Regions from separate parts of the Cytobacillus oceanisediminis genome, predicted to be linked through region 1. Evidence: a T-box and tRNA genes for the amino acid it is inferred to sense, from the RefSeq annotation. Region 1 holds a T-box; the other regions hold tRNA genes.
What was found. A T-box is a leader RNA that pairs with one kind of tRNA and senses whether it is charged. The one in region 1 lies ahead of tyrS (tyrosine--tRNA ligase), so its partner is inferred to be a tRNA-Tyr.

Region 1 (7,173 bases):
AGACGGACATGAACCTTCTGAAGAACTGGTGGAAGAAATCCGCCAATTCGTTAAGAAAGGCCTTGCTGCCCACGCTGCCCCGCGTGAAATTGAATTCCGCGACAAACTTCCAAAAACCCGAAGCGGCAAAATTATGCGCCGGGTGCTTAAAGCATGGGAACTGGACCTGCCAACTGGCGATTTGTCTACAATGGAAGATTAATAGAGGAGACCGCTGCATAAATGAGCAGCGGTTTTTGTTATTGTTTCAAGCCTGATAGTTATAAACTCTTTGATAATATTGTTTAGTAAAGTATCCAGAATATATTTTTGGCAATTGTTATTTCTATAAAGAAAAAGCAGAATCCCAAGCCCTGTTTGGGCCAATGGGATTCTGCTTTTCTTTAATTAGTTTCTTCACCTTCACTGGGTTCTGATGGTTTCTCAGCATCAGGCTTTTCCTCGGCTGGAGGAGGATCTTTAGGTTTTTCCTCTTTAGGTTTCTCCTCTTTCGGCTTTTCTTCTTTAGGCTTCTCTTCTTTCGGTTTTTCTTCTTCCGGCTTTTTGCCGATTTCTACTACATTGGAAGGAGCAGACTCTCTGCCGGCAATGTCAACGGCTGTTACATGGATCGAGCCGCTTCCAGCCTTAAAGCTAAGGGAGGAACCTGCTTTTATCGTACCAACTTTTTTGCCGCCGTTATAGACGCGGTATCCAATTACATCATTTTCAGGATGTGCACCCCAAGTAATAGTTTCGCCAGAAGCTTTTATGCCTGGGGATGCGGGTGCTTTACCGTTATCTTTGAGCTGGTCAGCGCTAGTCAGTATGCTCTTCCAGCGTTCTTTATTCGGAATAAGGTCGCTTGGATTCGCCTTAATTCCGAAGAGCTTTTCGATATAATCTGGATTCACAACCAATCCCGGCTCTGTAAATTCTTCAGGAGTTGAATCAAGCGCCATATATTTCTTGTTGCCGATTCTGACAAGTTTTCCATTGCCCAGGCTATCATCCACCTTTGTTGGAACAAACTTTGCATTAAATAAGTCTGTTTCAACCAGACCGGCTCTTGAGCAAGCTTCAGAAGGAAGCAGGCCTGAAATGGCACAGAATGAACGTCTTACGATTCCGCCCGGCATTTTAAAGCTTTCGCTCGGATCAACAAGATCAGGTGCGACGTCATATGCTGCATTCATCAAATCCGCCCAGAGATAGTTATTGCGCAAACTATAGCTTAGCGGTCCAGGGGCTTTTAATGATTTAGGCGTATCATATCCTGACCATATGCCGAAAGTGACATTCGGGTTGGATGCCACGAACCATGCATCTATGAATTCAGTACCAGTACCTGTTTTCCCTGCCCAATCAGAACTGAACTTCAATCTGCTCTTAATCGATGTGGCAGTTCCGCTGTTAATAACGTCTCTCATCATATCGATTGTAAGGTACGCTGTCTGTGGACTAAATACATCAACAGGCTCGGATTTATTCTGGAATATTATGTTCCCGTCTTTATCTGTGATTTTTTCAATCATATAGGCGTCAACAAACTTCCCGCCGTTGGCAAATGTAGTAAAGGCGTTCGTATTTTCTTCAACGGTTACCCCATATTCCAAAGAACCAATGGATGTAGACAAGTTTGTATAGTCAGGGCCGATCAGAGAGGTAAAGCCCATTTTTTCCAGATAAGCGGCAGGCCGCTGTCCGACTATATCCTTATAGAGCTTAACAGCTGGGACATTGTATGAATGCTTGAGTGCATGTCTGGCTGAGACGAGCCCGCTATAGGTATTCGTATAGTTCTTTGGCCAAGGCCTATTTAATCCTGGACTTAGGTATAGCGGCACATCAGGCAGAATAGTGCCGGGCGCTGCTTTTCCAAGTTCCATTGCAGGAGCATAGACTAAAAGCGGCTTCATGGTTGAACCATTTTGCCTTAGAGCGCTTGTAGCATGATTCAGCTGCTCGCGTTTGTGATCGCGTCCGCCGACAAAGCTGATGATTTTACCGGTTTTATTTTCAATCAATATGGCACCAACCTCTACGGGCTCCATGATTTGCTTATCTTCACCGGTTTCCGGGTCCTTAATCGTCTCAGGTTTGTCTGGCCCATAATAAGGGTAATTATTTTTCACCTGCTGCATTTTATCATAAATATCTTTGTTAATCGTCGTATGGATCTGGAAGCCATTCTGGCGGATCGTCCGGTCTGCCAGAGTCCTGTATTCCTCTCGGAGCTCGTCATCTTCTTTTAAGTCCTGCTCTTCGTATCCATCATTTTTTGCGAGAATCTTAGTCATGATGTTTACTGCACGTTCTTCAATTTCATACGTCAAATATGGATACTTTTCCAATGGGCTTTCTGAAGGCGTTGTGAAATCCTTGGTCAGGTCGTAAGCCAAAGCTTCCTCGTATTGCTTCTGGTCAATCTTTCCATCGTCATACATTCTTTTCAGAACGGTTTTCATCCTCGAGAAACCTGGTTCCAGATTCTCTTTGACCGTTCCTTCCCTTGTAAAAGGAGTGTAGCCGAATGGACTCTGAGGCAGCCCTGCTATGAATGCGGCCTGAGGCAAAGTTAATTCTTTAGCACTCACCCCAAAAATGCCTTTGGCAGCTGCTTCAACTCCGGCAACATTACGTCCGGATGCATTTCTTCCAAAGGTAGATACATTCAGGTAGGCTTCCAATATCTCTTTTTTATCAAAGAATTTCTCCAGTCGCAAAGCAAGCAGGATCTCTTTTGCTTTCCTTTCAAAAGAAACTTCATTCGTTAAGATTTGGTTCTTTATCAGCTGCTGTGTAAGTGTACTTCCGCCGGATTGAACAGATGAATTTGTTACTTCCTGGAACAGTGCGCGCATAATCGCTTTTGGCACCACTCCGTCATGCTCGTAGAAATATTCATCTTCAGTAGCGACAACTGCGTTAATTAAGTGTTCCGAAACATCATCAAGCTTAATTTCCTCACGTTCAAGGTCTGTTCTCAGCTTTCCTAAATATACGTTATTTGCAAAGTATATTTGCGATGTCTCTTCATAGTCATAAATATCTTTTTTCATGCTGGCATAGGATCGGATGGGTTCATCCTTTACCAGCGACGCGAAATAACCAGCTCCAAGTCCTCCCGCGAATGCACCGCCAACGACAGCCAGTATGATAAAGAGCAAAGTAAGATTCCAGATAACCTGGTACGTTATACTCGCTCCTTTAGCTGCTTTTTTATTCCCGAAAAGGCCCGGAGTTTGCCTTAATTTATCAAATAACATCTGAAACTTTTCTTTCATCATATCAATCCCCCTAAATCACATCTATTATAGCATATTGCGACATAGTAATATGACAAGGTTCGCCATTTATCTGAAATTTCCTTTTTTTGCACAGGCATTTGACATTTGGCTGATTTTTATGATAAAAATGTTTTATCTTAGACGTTAAAATATTTTACAGGCATTGATGGGAACCCAGTAATGCTTCTATCCCTGTTTCAGAAAGCCGGCGTTCGCTGCGAGCCGGTACAAATAGAAGGATGAATTACCTCCCTGAGCTTTCACTGTCAACCTGCACAGCAGTTATAGCAGTGGACGGATTATCCGTTATTCTGAAAGAGTGGAGGACAGCTGTCCTCAATTTGGGTGGTACCGCGCAAAAATGATCATGCGTCCCTGCATATTTGCAGGGGCGTTTTTTGTATGGGTGATACCCTGTTAATGCCTTGAAAATAGCCGTTAATTAGGAGGAGTTAAGATGAGTTTACTTGAAGATTTGCAATGGAGAGGGATTGTTTACCAGCAGACAGATGAAGAGGGCATTGAGAACACTCTCGGAAAAGAGGCAATCTCTTTATACTGCGGTGTAGACCCAACAGCTGACAGCATGCATATTGGGCATCTTCTGCCGTTTTTGACTTTAAGGCGCTTTCAAAAAGAAGGCCATCGTCCAATCGTTCTTGTAGGCGGAGCCACTGGCCTGATTGGAGATCCAAGCGGTAAAAGCGAAGAGCGGAAGCTGCAGACGCTGGAAACTGTACAGCATAATGTGGACTGCATAAAGAACCAGCTAAAAAGAATTTTTGATTTTGAAAGTGAAAATGGTGCAATCATGGTTAACAACTATGATTGGGCAGGCTCCATGGATATCGTTACTTTCCTGCGTGATTACGGGAAACATGTCGGAGTCAATTACATGCTCGCTAAAGACACCATTTCTTCCAGACTGGAAACGGGAATTTCCTTTACTGAATTCACTTACACCATCCTGCAGGCAATGGATTTCCTTCATTTATATGAGAACCATAACTGCAAAATGCAGATTGGCGGTAGCGACCAATGGGGGAATATCACAACCGGCCTTGAGCTCATCCGCAAAATGGCGCCTGAAGGGTCCAAGGCATATGGTCTGACCATCCCTCTGGTTACGAAAGCGGATGGAACTAAATTCGGCAAAACGGAAAGCGGAGCAATCTGGCTTGATCCGGAGAAAACATCTCCTTATGAGTTTTACCAGTTCTGGATTAACACAGCAGATGCGGATGTAATCAAATACCTTAAGTTCTTTACATTCTTATACCGTGAAGAAATTGAAGGCCTTGAAAAAGCTGTTCAGGAAGAACCGCATCTCCGCAAAGCCCAAAAAGCACTTGCTGAAGAAATGACACGCCTGATCCATGGGGATGAAGCATTGGAACAGGCTATTAAGATTACAGCAGCGTTATTCAGCGGAGAAATTAAAAACCTTTCGGCCTCAGAGATCAAACAAGGCTTTAAGGATGTTCCATCTTATGAGCATTCAGAAGGCGGAGAATTGGGGATCGTTGATTTGCTTGTTGCTGCCAAAATCTCTCCATCCAAACGCCAGGCACGTGAAGATGTGACGAATGGAGCTGTTTCAGTAAATGGAGAACGCATAACGGAGCTTGACTACACACTCTCTGATAAGGACAAGATTGAAGGCCAATTTACTGTCATTCGCCGCGGAAAGAAGAAATACTTTTTAATTAAATACTAAAATGTAAGCCCTCCTGTGACGGAGGGCTTTTTGCACAACCCAGGAATTTTCCAGACAGAAAAAAAACTGCCGAAATGTATTCGGCAGTTTTACTATTATTAACGAGAATAGAATTCAACGATTAGAGATTCGTTGATTTCAGCTGGAAGTTCAGAACGCTCAGGCATGCGAGTGAAAGTTCCTTCTAGCTTGTCTGCATCGAAAGATACGAAGTCAGGTACGAAGTTGTTTACTTCGATTGCTTCTTTAACGATGTCAAGGCTGCGAGATTTTTCGCGAAGTGTAATTGTTTGACCAGGTGCTACGCGGTATGATGGAATATCAACGCGAGATCCATCAACCATGATGTGACCATGGTTAACTAGCTGACGAGCTTGACGGCGAGTGCGTGCAAGACCTAAACGGTAAACCACGTTGTCAAGGCGTGATTCAAGAAGAATCATGAAGTTTTCACCGTGCTTACCAGGCATTTTGCCAGCTTTATCGAATAAATTGCGGAATTGACGCTCATTTACTCCGTACATATGACGAAGCTTTTGCTTCTCCTGCAATTGTAATCCGTATTCAGATAATTTTTTGCGCTGGTTTGGACCATGTTGTCCAGGAGCGTAAGGACGCTTTTCTAATTCTTTACCAGTTCCGCTTAGAGAGATTCCAAGACGACGGGATAATTTCCAGCTTGGACCAGTATAACGAGCCATTTAAGACTCCTCCTTTTGTGTTTTTATTTGGGTAAAATAAAAACAGAAACAGATGCGCACAACAATCATGTCCATTTTGTTTTCATGTACCTTCGCCCTAGCAGCAGAGGGTTACACAGTACCCCATCCCCAGAAAACTCTGGTTGAGGAACAAAATGAGTGCATCAAGGTGCTCACATAGGCTGCAATATTTTACACAAGGAGTATTATATAATTTTTAAAGGATAAAAGTCAAGATGATTTTATTTTTTACTCCTTCATATTTAAAGGATGTTTAAATTATAAGCGAAGTTTTTGTCCTTTGCCATATTTCACATGAAATTAGAAAACTTATAAAGAGTCCATTTGCAAGATATGATATAATAAAGAAAAAATTGGAATTGTTTAATTAAAGGAAGGCGGCTTCGTTTTTTTTATTTTAATGTGTATTTTTGTCGATTTCTTATCTTAAAAGATATGAATATAGGAAAGTTGAAACGAAATAGCCACATGTATGCTGAAAATATTAATTCTGGTCCGTTATAATATACCTTATTGGTTTAAAGATTCATGATCTGAGACATTTGATGGGTGATAATAAAGATGGATACACTTGAACGCCAAATCATACTTAATTTAAAAAGCCGATTTTTTGACATTATCGATACGGAGAACGGTTTCTTTCACTATGAAAAATTACTGAATGAAATGCTTTCTGCCATTAAAGCCCTTACCGGAGCTGATGAAATAACTCTGTACGTCTTTAATGAATGGAAGCAGGAGTTCTTTGCAGAAGCTGCCACGAACCCGGATGCTTTGCTTTCACCTGCTTTTTCAGGTGATTTAAAAAGATGGGCTAACAAAAACAGAGAATTGCAGAGTTTAGGCACTGAGATTAAGGAAGATCAAATCATGATTCCTCTTGTAAAGAGAGGCCAGCTGCTGGGATGCATGATTTTAACAGGTGAATCAGGCTGTTTTCATTCCTATCCAGAAAAAGTATTTCAGGAGCTTAGCGAAGAATGCGGGCAATTTCTTGATAAAGCCCAGGGTCTGGCCAAAATTGCATCTGAAGAAAAACGCTATAAACAGCTGTATCGAGTTACAGAGAAATTCCATTCCTCAATGGATATGGATATGGTGCTGGGGGAAATTATTTATACTTTACAGGAAATGTACCCCACTTTTACCTATTATCTTCTGCTGTCCCAGGATAACAATAATCATGGGGATTTGCCCATTAGAGACCTTGAATATGACAGCGAAAACATCGCGGCCATGCAGGCATATGTCACAGGGGCTGTTCAATTTGAAGATTCCCTGCAGGAAATGCGCTCTGTCTTATATGCTCCATTAAAAGGGAAACAGGGGGTTTATGGAGTGCTTCAGGTCATAGCTCCTAATACCATCATATTCCCTAAAAATGAAATTGAATTTATCACGCTTCTGGCCAATACTGCAGGCAGTGCACTGGAAAATGCGCAGCTTTATCAGCAATCCAAGCGAT
Region 2 (7,173 bases), 1.1 Mb from region 1:
TCTTTTTTCTGATTCTGTCTATACAAAGGTTAGTGGCAATCCGATAGAGCCACGTGGAAAATTTCAAGTCAATATTAAAGCTGGCAATGTTTACATAGGCTCTTAAGAAAGCCTCCTGAGCAATATCCTCTGCCTCATGCCTGTTTCCCAGCATTCTGTAGCAAATCTGAAAAACTTTATCTTTGTATATTTCAACAACTTCAGCATAAGCATCCTGGTCGCCTTTTAATACTTGCTTTATCCTCTTCTTTACGATTGTCTCCATTTTTTTACCTCCGCTCCAGTGCGGCTAATCGATAATACGAATCGATAGCGGAAAAGGTTTCATTTTAATAAAAAAACATTCAATTTCTATATTAGCAAATTTTTACTTATTCTGGTTTATTTTTTTTCTTTTAGGGTATAAAAGTACTAAATTAATCGAAAAGGGTTGGTTACGGTGTGTGTTAAGGAACTATTGAGAGATATTGAGGATTGCCGGTCAAGAATGATCCAGTTAGCAGGTTCCGCTTCTTTTACAGATCATATGGTAGTTGATACCAGCACGAAACTCGATCAACTTCTAAATAAATATTATACACTCACAGCAAAAAAATGAGCAGAACTTGTTTACGTTCTGCTCATTTTTATTTTCTATTATTATAGAAGCTTTTCGCCAAATAATGAACCCATAAGCGCGACTGCCACGGTAGCTGTTTTGTTTTTGTCATCCAAAATCGGGTTAACCTCTACAAATTCAGCCGATGTAATGATCTGAGATTCTGCGAGCATCTCCATGGCCAAGTGGCTTTCACGGTAGCTGATGCCGCCAATAACTGGAGTTCCAACACCCGGTGCATCATGCGGATCCAGCCCATCCAAATCCAGTGACAGATGAACACCATCTGTATTTCTTTCTTTTAAATATGTAATAGACTCCTCCATAACCTTTGTCATCCCAAGCCGGTCAATTTCGTGCATGGTGTATACTTTAATGCCTTTTTCCTTAATAAGCTCCCGCTCTCCTTCATCCAAAGATCTTGCCCCAATAATGACAATATTCTCCGGCTTAACCTTTGGAGCATATCCTCCTACATTGGTTAAAAGCGGGTGCCCAATTCCCAAGCTTACTGCAAGAGGCATGCCATGAATGTTCCCTGAAGGTGAAGTTTCAGCTGTATTTAAATCCCCGTGGGCATCATACCAGATTACCCCAAGATTTTTGTAATGCTTCGAAACACCGGCCAATGTTCCAATTGCGATGCTGTGATCGCCGCCAAGTACTAATGGAAAAGAACCACTTTCTATTGCTTTATCAACTTCTTCTCCTAGTTTTTCTGTCTTTTCAGCAATAAGGTCCAAGTTTCTAAGATTTGAATTTGGATCGATTTGAACTTCCGGACGGCCAATGGCAATATCGCCCTGGTCATGGATATCTTCGAATAAACACTTTAATCGCTCATTCACACCTGCATATCGGATCGCACTTGGCCCCATGTCCACACCGCGTCTCATCTGGCCAAGATCCATCGGCATTCCAATTATCGATAATTTCTGTCTTTTCATAGTACAAGTCCTCCCTTTCCCTTTATACTCATATTTTAACCGCTTTCAAACACATGACTCAACTCGACAAAATCGTGTATATATATGCGGCTGCCAGGAAAGAGGCTTCTAAATATACTATGTTAGCTTCCTATGTTTTTGCCAAATTATTGTTTGTAAAGTAAAAAATCCCTAAACCATGCTGGTCTAAGGATTGTCGTATTATGTATAAAGGTGGAGCCTAGCGGGATCGAACCGCTGACCTCCTGCGTGCAAAGCAGGCGCTCTCCCAGCTGAGCTAAGGCCCCATTTGGAGCGGAAGACGGGATTCGAACCCGCGACCCCCACCTTGGCAAGGTGATGTTCTACCACTGAACTACTTCCGCAAAAAATATTTATATTTACAAGTAAGACCTTCAGGACTCGATTCCTAAGGTCTGCGTCTTTCTATAAAGTGAGCCATGAAGGACTCGAACCTTCGACCCTCTGATTAAAAGTCAGATGCTCTACCGACTGAGCTAATGGCTCATAATATAATCCTGATGCCTGAACTTCATTTGCAGATGTGCTTCAAAGCCCTTCGGTCTTTGTCGCAGATTATAAAAGCTTGCCAATCAGGGATGTAACGCTTCGATGCTGCAATCTTTTAAAATCCTCTACCGACTGAGCTAATGGATCAAAAATGGCTGGGCTAGCAGGATTCGAACCTGCGAGTGACGGAGTCAAAGTCCGGTGCCTTACCGCTTGGCTATAGCCCAATAATTACAAAATAAAAAGGACATTCATAGCTTGTCCAGTTTTTTGTGTTTTATTAAGAATAAATGGTGGAGGGGGGCAGATTCGAACTGCCGAACCCGAAGGAGCGGATTTACAGTCCGCCGCGTTTAGCCACTTCGCTACCCCTCCATCTAAAAAAGATGGTGCCGGCGAGAGGACTTGAACCCCCAACCTACTGATTACAAGTCAGTTGCTCTACCAATTGAGCTACACCGGCAAATATGGTGGAGGATGACGGGATCGAACCGCCGACCCTCTGCTTGTAAGGCAGATGCTCTCCCAGCTGAGCTAATCCTCCAAAATGGTGACCCCTACGGGATTCGAACCCGTGTTACCGCCGTGAAAGGGCGGTGTCTTAACCGCTTGACCAAGGGGCCTAGTACTCTAGTTGTCTACATTAAGAGAGCTTCCAACCGGGCTCGAACCGGTGACCTCTTCCTTACCATGGAAGTGCTCTACCTGCTGAGCTATGGAAGCAACAGCTCATAATTCCCAAAAGGGCTTTATGAAAATGGCTCCGCAGGCAGGATTCGAACCTGCGACCGTTCGGTTAACAGCCGAATGCTCTACCACTGAGCTACTGCGGAAAAGTGGTATTTTGGTAAACAGCCCGGCAGCGTCCTACTCTCACAAGGGGACAGCCCCTAACTACCATCGGCGCTGAGAAGCTTAACTTCCGTGTTCGGTATGGGAACGGGTGTGACCTTCTCGCCATCGCCACCAGACTATTTTCAAAAGACAAGTATGATTATACTTTCTTTTGATGTTTTTTTCAAGAGGAAATTTCATTTTTTCGTTCCCTCAAAACTAGATAATGCATGAAGAAGTATTGCCGAGTATTCACCAATGACTTGGTTAAGTCCTCGATCGATTAGTATCAGTCAGCTCCACATGTCGCCACGCTTCCACCTCTGACCTATCAACCTGATCATCTTTCAGGGATCTTACTAGCTTGACGCTATGGGAAATCTCATCTCGAGGGGGGCTTCATGCTTAGATGCTTTCAGCACTTATCCCTTCCGCACATAGCTACCCAGCGATGCCTTTGGCAAGACAACTGGTACACCAGCGGTGCGTCCATCCCGGTCCTCTCGTACTAAGGACAGCTCCTCTCAAATTTCCTGCGCCCACGACGGATAGGGACCGAACTGTCTCACGACGTTCTGAACCCAGCTCGCGTACCGCTTTAATGGGCGAACAGCCCAACCCTTGGGACCGACTACAGCCCCAGGATGCGATGAGCCGACATCGAGGTGCCAAACCTCCCCGTCGATGTGGACTCTTGGGGGAGATAAGCCTGTTATCCCCGGGGTAGCTTTTATCCGTTGAGCGATGGCCCTTCCATGCGGAACCACCGGATCACTAAGCCCGACTTTCGTCCCTGCTCGACTTGTAGGTCTCGCAGTCAAGCTCCCTTGTGCCTTTACACTCTGCGAATGATTTCCAACCATTCTGAGGGAACCTTTGGGCGCCTCCGTTACTTTTTAGGAGGCGACCGCCCCAGTCAAACTGCCCACCTGACACTGTCTCCCGCCCCGATAAGGGGCGCGGGTTAGAATTTCAATACAGCCAGGGTAGTATCCCACCGACGCCTCCACCGAAGCTGGCGCTCCGGCTTCTCAGGCTCCTACCTATCCTGTACAAGCTGTACCAAAATTCAATATCAGGCTACAGTAAAGCTCCACGGGTCTTTCCGTCCTGTCGCGGGTAACCTGCATCTTCACAGGTACTATAATTTCACCGAGTCTCTCGTTGAGACAGTGCCCAGATCGTTACGCCTTTCGTGCGGGTCGGAACTTACCCGACAAGGAATTTCGCTACCTTAGGACCGTTATAGTTACGCCGTTTACTGGGGCTTCGATTCAAAGCTTCGCTTGCGCTAACCTCTCCTCTTAACCTTCCAGCACCGGGCAGGCGTCAGCCCCTATACTTCGCCTTGCGGCTTCGCAGAGACCTGTGTTTTTGCTAAACAGTCGCCTGGGCCTATTCACTGCGGCTCATCAGGGCTATGCACCCTAATGAGCACCCCTTCTCCCGAAGTTACGGGGTCATTTTGCCGAGTTCCTTAACGAGAGTTCTCTCGCTCACCTTAGGATTCTCTCCTCGCCTACCTGTGTCGGTTTGCGGTACGGGCACCTTTTCCCTCGCTAGAGGCTTTTCTTGGCAGTGTGGAATCAGGAACTTCGGTACTAAATTTCCCTCGCCGTCACAGCTCAGCCTGTGTGGTAACGGGATTTGCCTCGTTACCGGCCTAACTGCTTGGACGCGCTAATCCAGCAGCGCGCTTACCCTATCCTCCTGCGTCCCCCCATTGCTCAAACGGTAAAGAGGTGGTACAGGAATATCAACCTGTTGTCCATCGCCTACGCTTTTCAGCCTCGGCTTAGGTCCCGACTAACCCTGAGCGGACGAGCCTTCCTCAGGAAACCTTAGGCATTCGGTGGATGGGATTCTCACCCATCTTTCGCTACTCATACCGGCATTCTCACTTCTAAGCGCTCCACCAGTCCTTGCGGTCTGGCTTCAACGCCCTTAGAACGCTCTCCTACCACTGACATCGTAAGATGTCAATCCACAGCTTCGGTGATACGTTTAGCCCCGGTACATTTTCGGCGCGGAGTCACTCGACCAGTGAGCTATTACGCACTCTTTAAATGGTGGCTGCTTCTAAGCCAACATCCTGGTTGTCTAAGCAACTCCACATCCTTTTCCACTTAACGTATACTTTGGGACCTTAGCTGGTGGTCTGGGCTGTTTCCTCTTGACTACGGATCTTATCACTCGCAGTCTGACTCCCATGGATAAGTCTTTGGCATTCGGAGTTTGTCTGAATTCGGTAACCCGATGGGGGCCCCTAGTCCAAACAGTGCTCTACCTCCAAGACTCTTACTACATGAGGCTAGCCCTAAAGCTATTTCGGAGAGAACCAGCTATCTCCAAGTTCGATTGGAATTTCTCCGCTACCCACACCTCATCCCCGCACTTTTCAACGTGCGTGGGTTCGGGCCTCCATCCAGTGTTACCTGGACTTCACCCTGGACATGGGTAGATCACCTGGTTTCGGGTCTACGACCACATACTCATTCGCCCTATTCAGACTCGCTTTCGCTGCGGCTCCGTCTCTTCAACTTAACCTCGCATGTAATCGTAACTCGCCGGTTCATTCTACAAAAGGCACGCTATCACCCATTAACGGGCTCTAACTACTTGTAGGCACACGGTTTCAGGATCTCTTTCACTCCCCTTCCGGGGTGCTTTTCACCTTTCCCTCACGGTACTGGTTCACTATCGGTCACTAGGGAGTATTTAGCCTTGGGAGATGGTCCTCCCTGCTTCCGACGGGATTTCTCGTGTCCCGCCGTACTCAGGATCCACTCTGGAGGGAACGAAGTTTCAACTACAGGGCTTTTACCTTCTCTGGCCGGCCTTTCCAGACCTGTTCATTTACCTCGTTCCTTTGTAACTCCGTGTAGAGTGTCCTACAACCCCAGGAGGCAAGCCTCCTGGTTTGGGCTAATCCCGTTTCGCTCGCCGCTACTCAGGGAATCGCGTTTGCTTTCTCTTCCTCCGGGTACTTAGATGTTTCAGTTCCCCGGGTCTGCCTTCAATACCCTATGTATTCAGGTAAAGATCCTATCCCATTACGGATAGGGGGTTTCCCCATTCGGAAATCTCCGGATCAAAGCTTACTTACAGCTCCCCGAAGCATATCGGTGTTAGTACCGTCCTTCATCGGCTCCTAGTGCCAAGGCATTCACCGTGCGCCCTTTCTAACTTAACCTACTTCGGCCAATGATAAACGGCGAATCTCTGCGTCAGCTCCGTCACTGTGCTCCTCACGTACTCTCGTACGCTCCGGTGCTCGTTCGGTCGCTTCCTTGATCTTCTTGCTTCTCATTGCCCTCATGGTTTGTGCTCTTACGTTGTTTTAAAACAAAAATAAGAGAAAAAAACTAAGATGGCGATTACTCGGTTATTGCTTCTTCATTAACATTATCTAGTTTTCAAAGAACGAATCTTTCATTGAGAGATTGAACTCTCAAAACTGAACGAACAAAGAACGTCACGTTTCATGTAAATATCCTTAGAAAGGAGGTGATCCAGCCGCACCTTCCGATACGGCTACCTTGTTACGACTTCACCCCAATCATCTGTCCCACCTTAGGCATTGGCTCCAAAGGTTACCCCACCGACTTCGGGTGTTACAAACTCGTGGTGTGACGGGCGGTGTGTACAAGGCCCGGAACGTATTCACCGCAGATGCTGATCCGCGATTACTAGCGATTCCGGCTTCATGCAGGCGAGTTGCCTGCAATCCGAACTGAGAATGGTTTTATGGGATTCGCTTAACCTCGCGGTCTCGCGCCTTTGTACCATCCATTGTAGCACGTGTAGCCCAGGTCATAAGGGGCATGATGATTTGACGTCATCCCCACCTTCCTCCGGTTTGTCACCGGCAGTCACCTTAGAGTGCCCAACTGAATGCTGGCAACTAAGATCAAGGGTTGCGCTCGTTGCGGGACTTAACCCAACATCTCACGACACGAGCTGACGACAACCATGCACCACCTGTCATCCTGTCCCCCGAAGGGGAACGCCCTATCTCTAGGGTTGTCAGGAGATGTCAAGACCTGGTAAGGTTCTTCGCGTTGCTTCGAATTAAACCACATGCTCCACCGCTTGTGCGGGCCCCCGTCAATTCCTTTGAGTTTCAGCCTTACGTACTCCCAGGCGGAGTGCTTAATGCGTTTGTCGCAAAGACTAAAGGGCGGAAACCCTCTAACACTTAGCACTCATCGTTTACGGCGTGGACTACCAGGGTATCTAATCCTGTTTGCTCCCCACGCTTTCGCGCCTCAGCGTCAGTTACAG
Region 3 (7,173 bases), 2.1 Mb from region 1:
GAAACCGTATCCTTCAAGGTTTACAGGCATTCCATAAAGTTTGCCGTCTGTATCGGTCATTGGAACTTTTCCAATTGGAAGCACATGCTCTGCCCAAGGCTCATTTGAAAGATCTGCAAGATGCTCTTTCCAAAGCTCCAATTCCTTAAATCCGCCATTGTTAAAAATGTCAGGCTGTTCGCCGGATGCAAACTTTGCTTTTAATGCGGCACCATAATCTGCACCGCCGCCGACTGATTCAAGCTTTACTTTAATATTCGGATGCTCCTTTTCGAATTCACCGATCATTTCCTGAAGCTGATCGGCAATCTCCACTTTAAACTGGAACATATTCAATGTTACCACTTCATCCTCATTCTTTGAATCATCCTTAGGCTTTTCATCCCCTGAAGAGCTCGAAGAAGAACAGCCCGCCATAATGCCCGCCATCAGAACCAATGACAGCAGTAATAGAGCAAAGCGTTTCATATTGTTTCCCCCCTGAATAATTTTTTATATAAACTTTAACAGACCATTTGGCTGGAAAAGTCTCTATAACTATTTAATGGAACCTTGTGCAATGCCTTTAATAATATGTCTCTGCAGAAACAGGAAGAAAATAACCACCGGGGTAATGCCCATCACAAGGGCGGCCAGTCCCATGTCCCACTGCTTTGTATATTGTGCAAAGAATGAGCTTGTGGCCAAAGGAATCGTCCTAAGCTCTGCATCCTGAAGCACAAGAAGCGGCAGGAGATAATCATTCCAGATCCATAATGTATTTAAAATAACAACCGTGACAGTGATTGGCTTTAGAAGCGGAAAAACAATTCTCCAAAAGACCCCAAACTGGCTGCACCCATCAATTCGGGCCGATTCTTCTATCTCTATTGGAACTGTTTTAATAAATCCGTGATACAGGAAAAGCGATAACGGTACACCAAAGCCAAAATACATAATGATGAGACCAGGTATGCTGTTTGTCAGATTCAGCGTGCCTCCCAGCTTCATTAGCGGTATCATGACCGTCTGGAATGGAATAACCATTGCAGATACAAATAACGCAAACAGGATTTTGCTGAATTTCCCCTGGGTTCGGACCATCTTCCAGGCAGCCATGGAACTAATGACAACAAGTCCAATATTGCTGATCACCGTAATTATAAGCGAATTCCAGAAGGCCCGCGGGAAATTAATGATATCCCATACCTTCAAGTAATTGGAGAATAAAAATTCCTGCGGCCACGCTGCAGCATCAATCAAAATATCTGCAAAGCCTTTTACAGAATTGATGATCACGAAATAAAAAGGTATGAGGAATATGACTCCTAATACGATTCCTATAATCTCGAGCAGAAACGTAACCTTCGTATATCTGGGATTCATTATGCCTCAACCTCCCTTTTCTTGGTCATCATCACCTGAACCGTTGTAAAAATTGCTACAACAAGGAAGAACAAAATGGATTTCGCGGTACCCAGACCATACCTGTTATTCTGGAATGCTTCCTGATAGATATTAATCGCAACAGATTGAGTTGAATTAAATGGCCCGCCGCCTGTCAGTGAAATATTCAGGTCGAAAATCTTAAATGCCATTGAAATAGTTAAAAAGAAACAAATCGTAAACGCCGGCAAAATAAGCGGAATGATAATTTTCGTCAAAAGTGTCCAGCTCGATGCTCCATCGATCCTTGCAGCCTCCAGCAGTGTCTGATCAACCCCCTGCAGCGCTGCAATATAAATAACCATCATATATCCGCTGATCTGCCAGGCAAACACAATCACAATTCCCCAGAATGCTGTTGTCTCATCCCCAAGCCATGGAAGCTTAAAAACGGACAGATCTGTAAGATTTCCAATTGCAGTAAACCCTTTTACAAAAATAAACTGCCAGATGAACCCAAGCAATAATCCCCCGATAACATTAGGAATGAAAAACACAGTCCGCAATAAATTCCTGGACTTCAAGGCTGCGTTCAATAATAATGCAAGCCCAAAACCTAGTAAATTACTAATAATAACCGAAGCTAACATAAACTTGGTAGTAAAAATAAAGGAATCAAAAAACTTAGGATCATTCTTAAAAATCTTAATATAATTTTCAAGTCCGACCCATTCAACCACAGAACTGACACCATTCCAGGACGTAAAAGAATAATAAATCCCCATCAAGAAGGGAATGATCTGAATCACCAGAAAAAAAATTAATGCCGGTCCTACAAAAGCACTGTACGTTAGGATTTTTTTCAGATTTGCTTTTTTCCTAGATACTGTTTTAATCTCTGCCTTAACTGCTGGTTCCTGTATCTCAACCTTTGTCTCCAATTCTTTTCACCGCCCCCTCATCTCTTGCAAACGCTTTCCTTCATTATATTTGAAGCCGCTTGCATATATAGGTGACTGGATTGACTAAAATGGTGCAATATTTTGACTTCTTATAGGTGTAACTTGCCTTAATGGAAGATATTGCATAGAATGAAGCTATCTTGAATATTGGGATGTGAGTTATGATATTAAAATTTCGGTATGAACCAGAAGAATTAAAGATGCTTCGGTTTTTACATGGAAGAATGCGGCTTACCCCTAAAGATTACAGCCACTTTCTTAATTTAGAAAAAGGTTTTTCAGGTGAGAAGATATTTGATGAGCTGCTAGAAGAATCGCCTGAGGAATGGACTATTCTTCATGATTTATTGTTCGATTACAGTAACACCTTTTTCCAGATAGATTCACTATTAATCACTGGGGACTGTATCTATATTTTTGAAGTTAAGAATTATGAGGGAGACTTTTATATCGAACAAGACAGATGGTACACCGCACAAACAAATACAGAAGTTAAGAACCCTCTTCTGCAGCTGCAGCGATGTGAATCCCTCCTGAGAAGACTGCTGCAGGAATTGAGAGTAAAAACCCCTCTTAAGGCTCTTCTTATTTTTATTAACCCCGGATTCCACCTATATCAATCCACAATGAATCTTCCCGCTATATTTCCAGCACAAATTAAGCGATTTATGGACAAATTAAAATTGAAACCTCAGCCGGCGAATAAAAACCATTTAATGCTGGCGGACAAGTTAATGTCTTTGCATTTGGAGGAAACATCTTTTGGCAGGGGATTGGAATATACTTTTGAAGGCCTGGAGAAGTGGATGACATGCTTATCTTGCAAAACTTTTATAATGCCTTTCAATAAATTAACTATGATATGCCTAAAATGTGGAATAAAAAGAGGATATTACTCATGCAGTTACCAGAAGTGTAGATGAATATAGATTATTATTTCCAGAACTAAAAGTTACTACAGCTAATATACATGAATGGTGCAAAACCATGTACTCAAAGAAAACTATAAGAAAGATCCTTGTAAATAATTACACGCTAATAAATACGGGAAAATCATCATATTATAAATAAAGACTTCAGTATTTATTATAAGGCTTCCAGATGAATACTGCCCTTTCGCCCCCTTCCTCTTCGCATATTGCTAAGATCGGGCACGTTTAGCTCTCTTTCGTTCCCCTCCTCTTCTCATATTGCTAGAATCGCGCACGTTTAGCTCTCTTTCATTCCTGCTCTTCATATGTAGCTATTACAAGCACGTCTAATCTTTTTCGTTTCATTCTTCATATTTAACTAATGAATGATGCTCTTATATTTTTTTAAGGTAGCCAAGTTAAAATACTAATTAAACAATTCAATATATGGCTCCGAACAATTCAGAACCCCATTCGAAAGTCCCCTCTGAATCGTTCGGAGCCATATATAATTTCTGTTTACAACCCAAGCAGCAACATTTTTCAAATGATAGGGATCCCATAATTAAAATTAATTCCTGAACAAAAAAAGGTTTCCCAATAAAGGAAACCTCTTTTCAGATACCGGTGGTCGGGGTCGAACCGACACTCCAGAAGGAACACGATTTTGAGTCGTGCGCGTCTGCCAATTCCGCCACACCGGCATATTAAAATGTAGTAAATCTTGTGGTGCCGAGGACCGGAATCGAACCGGTACGGTAGTCACCTACCGCAGGATTTTAAGTCCTGTGCGTCTGCCAGTTCCGCCACCCCGGCGTATATAAGCGAATCAAGATTTAGATTATGGAGGCGGCAACCGGATTCGAACCGGTGGTAAAGGTTTTGCAGACCTCTGCCTTACCACTTGGCTATGCCGCCATAATTTGAAGTTTATTCTGGAGCGGAAGACGGGATTCGAACCCGCGACCCCCACCTTGGCAAGGTGATGTTCTACCACTGAACTACTTCCGCAAAATGGCTGGGCTAGCAGGATTCGAACCTGCGAGTGACGGAGTCAAAGTCCGGTGCCTTACCGCTTGGCTATAGCCCATTGATCATTCATATTACATTTATATGAGAGTTATACTCGTACTGTTACTTAAAAATTATGGGGCGACTGATGGGAATCGAACCCACGAGTGTCGGAGCCACAATCCGATGCGTTAACCACTTCGCCACAGCCGCCATTATTATATTGGCAGGGGTAGTAGGAATCGAACCCACATCAAAGGTTTTGGAGACCTTCGTTTTACCATTAAACTATACCCCTATATAAATGGTGGAGGGGGGCAGATTCGAACTGCCGAACCCGAAGGAGCGGATTTACAGTCCGCCGCGTTTAGCCACTTCGCTACCCCTCCATATTAACATAAAAAAATGGTGCCGGCGAGAGGACTTGAACCCCCAACCTACTGATTACAAGTCAGTTGCTCTACCAATTGAGCTACACCGGCTAATCAATTCAGTAAAGGTGGCTCAGGACGGAATCGAACCGCCGACACAAGGATTTTCAGTCCTTTGCTCTACCGACTGAGCTACTGAGCCACATATTATTTACTTTGTAAAAATGGCGGTCCGGACGGGACTCGAACCCGCGACCTCCTGCGTGACAGGCAGGCATTCTAACCAACTGAACTACCGGACCAGATTGCGGGGGCAGGATTTGAACCTGCGACCTTCGGGTTATGAGCCCGACGAGCTACCGGACTGCTCCACCCCGCGACAATAATATGGTGGAGGATGACGGGATCGAACCGCCGACCCTCTGCTTGTAAGGCAGATGCTCTCCCAGCTGAGCTAATCCTCCAAAATGGTGACCCCTACGGGATTCGAACCCGTGTTACCGCCGTGAAAGGGCGGTGTCTTAACCGCTTGACCAAGGGGCCAATGTGAAATTATAATGGCGGAGAGCAAGGGATTTGAACCCTTGATACGCGGTTAGCGTATACACGATTTCCAATCGTGCTCCTTCGGCCACTCGGACAGCTCTCCATTTGGCTCCGCAGGTAGGATTCGAACCTACGACCGTTCGGTTAACAGCCGAATGCTCTACCACTGAGCTACTGCGGAATAATGATATTTGTAAAACAGCCCGGCAGCGTCCTACTCTCACAAGGGGACAGCCCCTAACTACCATTGGCGCTGAGAAGCTTAACTTCCGTGTTCGGTATGGGAACGGGTGTGACCTTCTCGCCATCGCCACCAGACTATTTTTCAAAGACAAGTATTATTATACCGTCTTTCTATCATTTTTCAAGAGGAAATTTACTTTTTTTCGTTCCCTCAAAACTAGATAATGCATGAAGAAGTGTTTGCCGAGTAATAACCAATGACTTGTCTAGCTTCGGCTCCTAACTTCTCGGCCGTTTCGATCCGTCCCTCCAAATCCCAAAACCAGGATTTGAATGGCCGGCTCTCCAACGTCTCTCGAAGTTGAACAGTCGCCTTCGCTTTTCTTTTTGGTTAAGTCCTCGATCGATTAGTATCAGTCAGCTCCACATGTCGCCACGCTTCCACCTCTGACCTATCAACCTGATCATCTTTCAGGGATCTTACTAGCTTGACGCTATGGGAAATCTCATCTCGAGGGGGGCTTCATGCTTAGATGCTTTCAGCACTTATCCCTTCCGCACATAGCTACCCAGCGATGCCTTTGGCAAGACAACTGGTACACCAGCGGTGCGTCCATCCCGGTCCTCTCGTACTAAGGACAGCTCCTCTCAAATTTCCTGCGCCCACGACGGATAGGGACCGAACTGTCTCACGACGTTCTGAACCCAGCTCGCGTACCGCTTTAATGGGCGAACAGCCCAACCCTTGGGACCGACTACAGCCCCAGGATGCGATGAGCCGACATCGAGGTGCCAAACCTCCCGTCGATGTGGACTCTTGGGGAGATAAGCCTGTTATCCCGGGGTAGCTTTTATCCGTTGAGCGATGGCCCTTCCATGCGGAACCACCGGATCACTAAGCCCGACTTTCGTCCCTGCTCGACTTGTAGGTCTCGCAGTCAAGCTCCCTTGTGCCTTTACACTCTGCGAATGATTTCCAACCATTCTGAGGGAACCTTTGGGCGCCTCCGTTACTTTTAGGAGGCGACCGCCCCAGTCAAACTGCCCACCTGACACTGTCTCCCGCCCCGATAAGGGGCGCGGGTTAGAATTTCAATACAGCCAGGGTAGTATCCACCGACGCCTCCACCGAAGCTGGCGCTCCGGCTTCTCAGGCTCCTACCTATCCTGTACAAGCTGTACCAAAATTCAATATCAGGCTACAGTAAAGCTCCACGGGTCTTTCCGTCCTGTCGCGGGTAACCTGCATCTTCACAGGTACTATAATTTCACCGAGTCTCTCGTTGAGACAGTGCCCAGATCGTTACGCCTTTCGTGCGGGTCGGAACTTACCCGACAAGGAATTTCGCTACCTTAGGACCGTTATAGTTACGGCCGTTTACTGGGGCTTCGATTCAAAGCTTCGCTTGCGCTAACCTCTCCTCTTAACCTTCCAGCACCGGGCAGGCGTCAGCCCTATACTTCGCCTTGCTTCGCAGAGACCTGTGTTTTGCTAAACAGTCGCCTGGGCCTATTCACTGCTCATCAGGGCTATGCACCTAATGAGCACCCCTTCTCCCGAAGTTACGGGTCATTTTGCCGAGTTCCTTAACGAGAGTTCTCTCGCTCACCTTAGGATTCTCTCCTCGCCTACCTGTGTCGGTTTGCGGTACGGGCACCTTTTCCCTCGCTAGAGGCTTTTCTTGGCAGTGTGGAATCAGGAACTTCGGTACTAAACTTCCTCGCCGTCACAGCTCAGCCTGTGTGGTAACGGATTTGCCTCGTTACCGGCCTAACTGCTTGGACGCGCTAATCCAGCAGCGCGCTTACCCTATCCTCCTGCGT

Region 2: it has a tRNA-Tyr gene. The T-box ahead of tyrS (tyrosine--tRNA ligase) is inferred to sense a tRNA for this amino acid. The anticodon was not compared.
Region 3: it has a tRNA-Tyr gene. The T-box ahead of tyrS (tyrosine--tRNA ligase) is inferred to sense a tRNA for this amino acid. The anticodon was not compared.

The regions. Positions count from the first base shown of each region.
Region 1 covers NZ_CP065511.1:4,656,843-4,664,015, reverse strand. Annotated here, with positions in the region: gene acsA (acetate--CoA ligase) at 1-202, shown strand, start outside; gene IRB79_RS23365 (transglycosylase domain-containing protein) at 384-3,269, opposite strand; T-box leader at 3,424-3,649, shown strand; gene tyrS (tyrosine--tRNA ligase) at 3,727-4,986, shown strand; gene rpsD (30S ribosomal protein S4) at 5,085-5,687, opposite strand; gene IRB79_RS23350 (sensor domain-containing diguanylate cyclase) at 6,270-7,173, shown strand, end outside.
Region 2 covers NZ_CP065511.1:419,600-426,772, reverse strand. Annotated here, with positions in the region: gene sigW (RNA polymerase sigma factor SigW) at 1-265, opposite strand, end outside; gene IRB79_RS27990 (aspartyl-phosphate phosphatase Spo0E family protein) at 440-598, shown strand; gene rocF (arginase) at 640-1,545, opposite strand; tRNA gene IRB79_RS02245 (tRNA-Ala) at 1,760-1,832, opposite strand; tRNA gene IRB79_RS02240 (tRNA-Gly) at 1,836-1,910, opposite strand; tRNA gene IRB79_RS02235 (tRNA-Lys) at 1,980-2,052, opposite strand; tRNA gene IRB79_RS02230 (tRNA-Gln) at 2,208-2,282, opposite strand; tRNA gene IRB79_RS02225 (tRNA-Tyr) at 2,347-2,430, opposite strand; tRNA gene IRB79_RS02220 (tRNA-Thr) at 2,443-2,518, opposite strand; tRNA gene IRB79_RS02215 (tRNA-Val) at 2,524-2,599, opposite strand; tRNA gene IRB79_RS02210 (tRNA-Glu) at 2,604-2,678, opposite strand; tRNA gene IRB79_RS02205 (tRNA-Thr) at 2,706-2,778, opposite strand; tRNA gene IRB79_RS02200 (tRNA-Asn) at 2,814-2,888, opposite strand; rRNA gene rrf (5S ribosomal RNA) at 2,910-3,026, opposite strand; rRNA gene IRB79_RS02190 (23S ribosomal RNA) at 3,153-6,082, opposite strand; gene IRB79_RS27985 (hypothetical protein) at 6,077-6,208, opposite strand; rRNA gene IRB79_RS02185 (16S ribosomal RNA) at 6,390-7,173, opposite strand, start outside.
Region 3 covers NZ_CP065511.1:1,395,170-1,402,342, reverse strand. Annotated here, with positions in the region: gene IRB79_RS07320 (ABC transporter substrate-binding protein) at 1-468, opposite strand, end outside; gene IRB79_RS07315 (carbohydrate ABC transporter permease) at 538-1,365, opposite strand; gene IRB79_RS07310 (carbohydrate ABC transporter permease) at 1,365-2,306, opposite strand; gene IRB79_RS07305 (nuclease-related domain-containing protein) at 2,489-3,250, shown strand; tRNA gene IRB79_RS07300 (tRNA-Leu) at 3,861-3,942, opposite strand; tRNA gene IRB79_RS07295 (tRNA-Leu) at 3,966-4,054, opposite strand; tRNA gene IRB79_RS07290 (tRNA-Cys) at 4,083-4,156, opposite strand; tRNA gene IRB79_RS07285 (tRNA-Gly) at 4,175-4,249, opposite strand; tRNA gene IRB79_RS07280 (tRNA-Gln) at 4,254-4,328, opposite strand; tRNA gene IRB79_RS07275 (tRNA-His) at 4,387-4,462, opposite strand; tRNA gene IRB79_RS07270 (tRNA-Trp) at 4,474-4,547, opposite strand; tRNA gene IRB79_RS07265 (tRNA-Tyr) at 4,555-4,638, opposite strand; tRNA gene IRB79_RS07260 (tRNA-Thr) at 4,656-4,731, opposite strand; tRNA gene IRB79_RS07255 (tRNA-Phe) at 4,750-4,822, opposite strand; tRNA gene IRB79_RS07250 (tRNA-Asp) at 4,846-4,922, opposite strand; tRNA gene IRB79_RS07245 (tRNA-Met) at 4,926-4,999, opposite strand; tRNA gene IRB79_RS07240 (tRNA-Val) at 5,009-5,084, opposite strand; tRNA gene IRB79_RS07235 (tRNA-Glu) at 5,089-5,163, opposite strand; tRNA gene IRB79_RS07230 (tRNA-Ser) at 5,179-5,269, opposite strand; tRNA gene IRB79_RS07225 (tRNA-Asn) at 5,273-5,347, opposite strand; rRNA gene rrf (5S ribosomal RNA) at 5,368-5,484, opposite strand; rRNA gene IRB79_RS07215 (23S ribosomal RNA) at 5,737-7,173, opposite strand, start outside.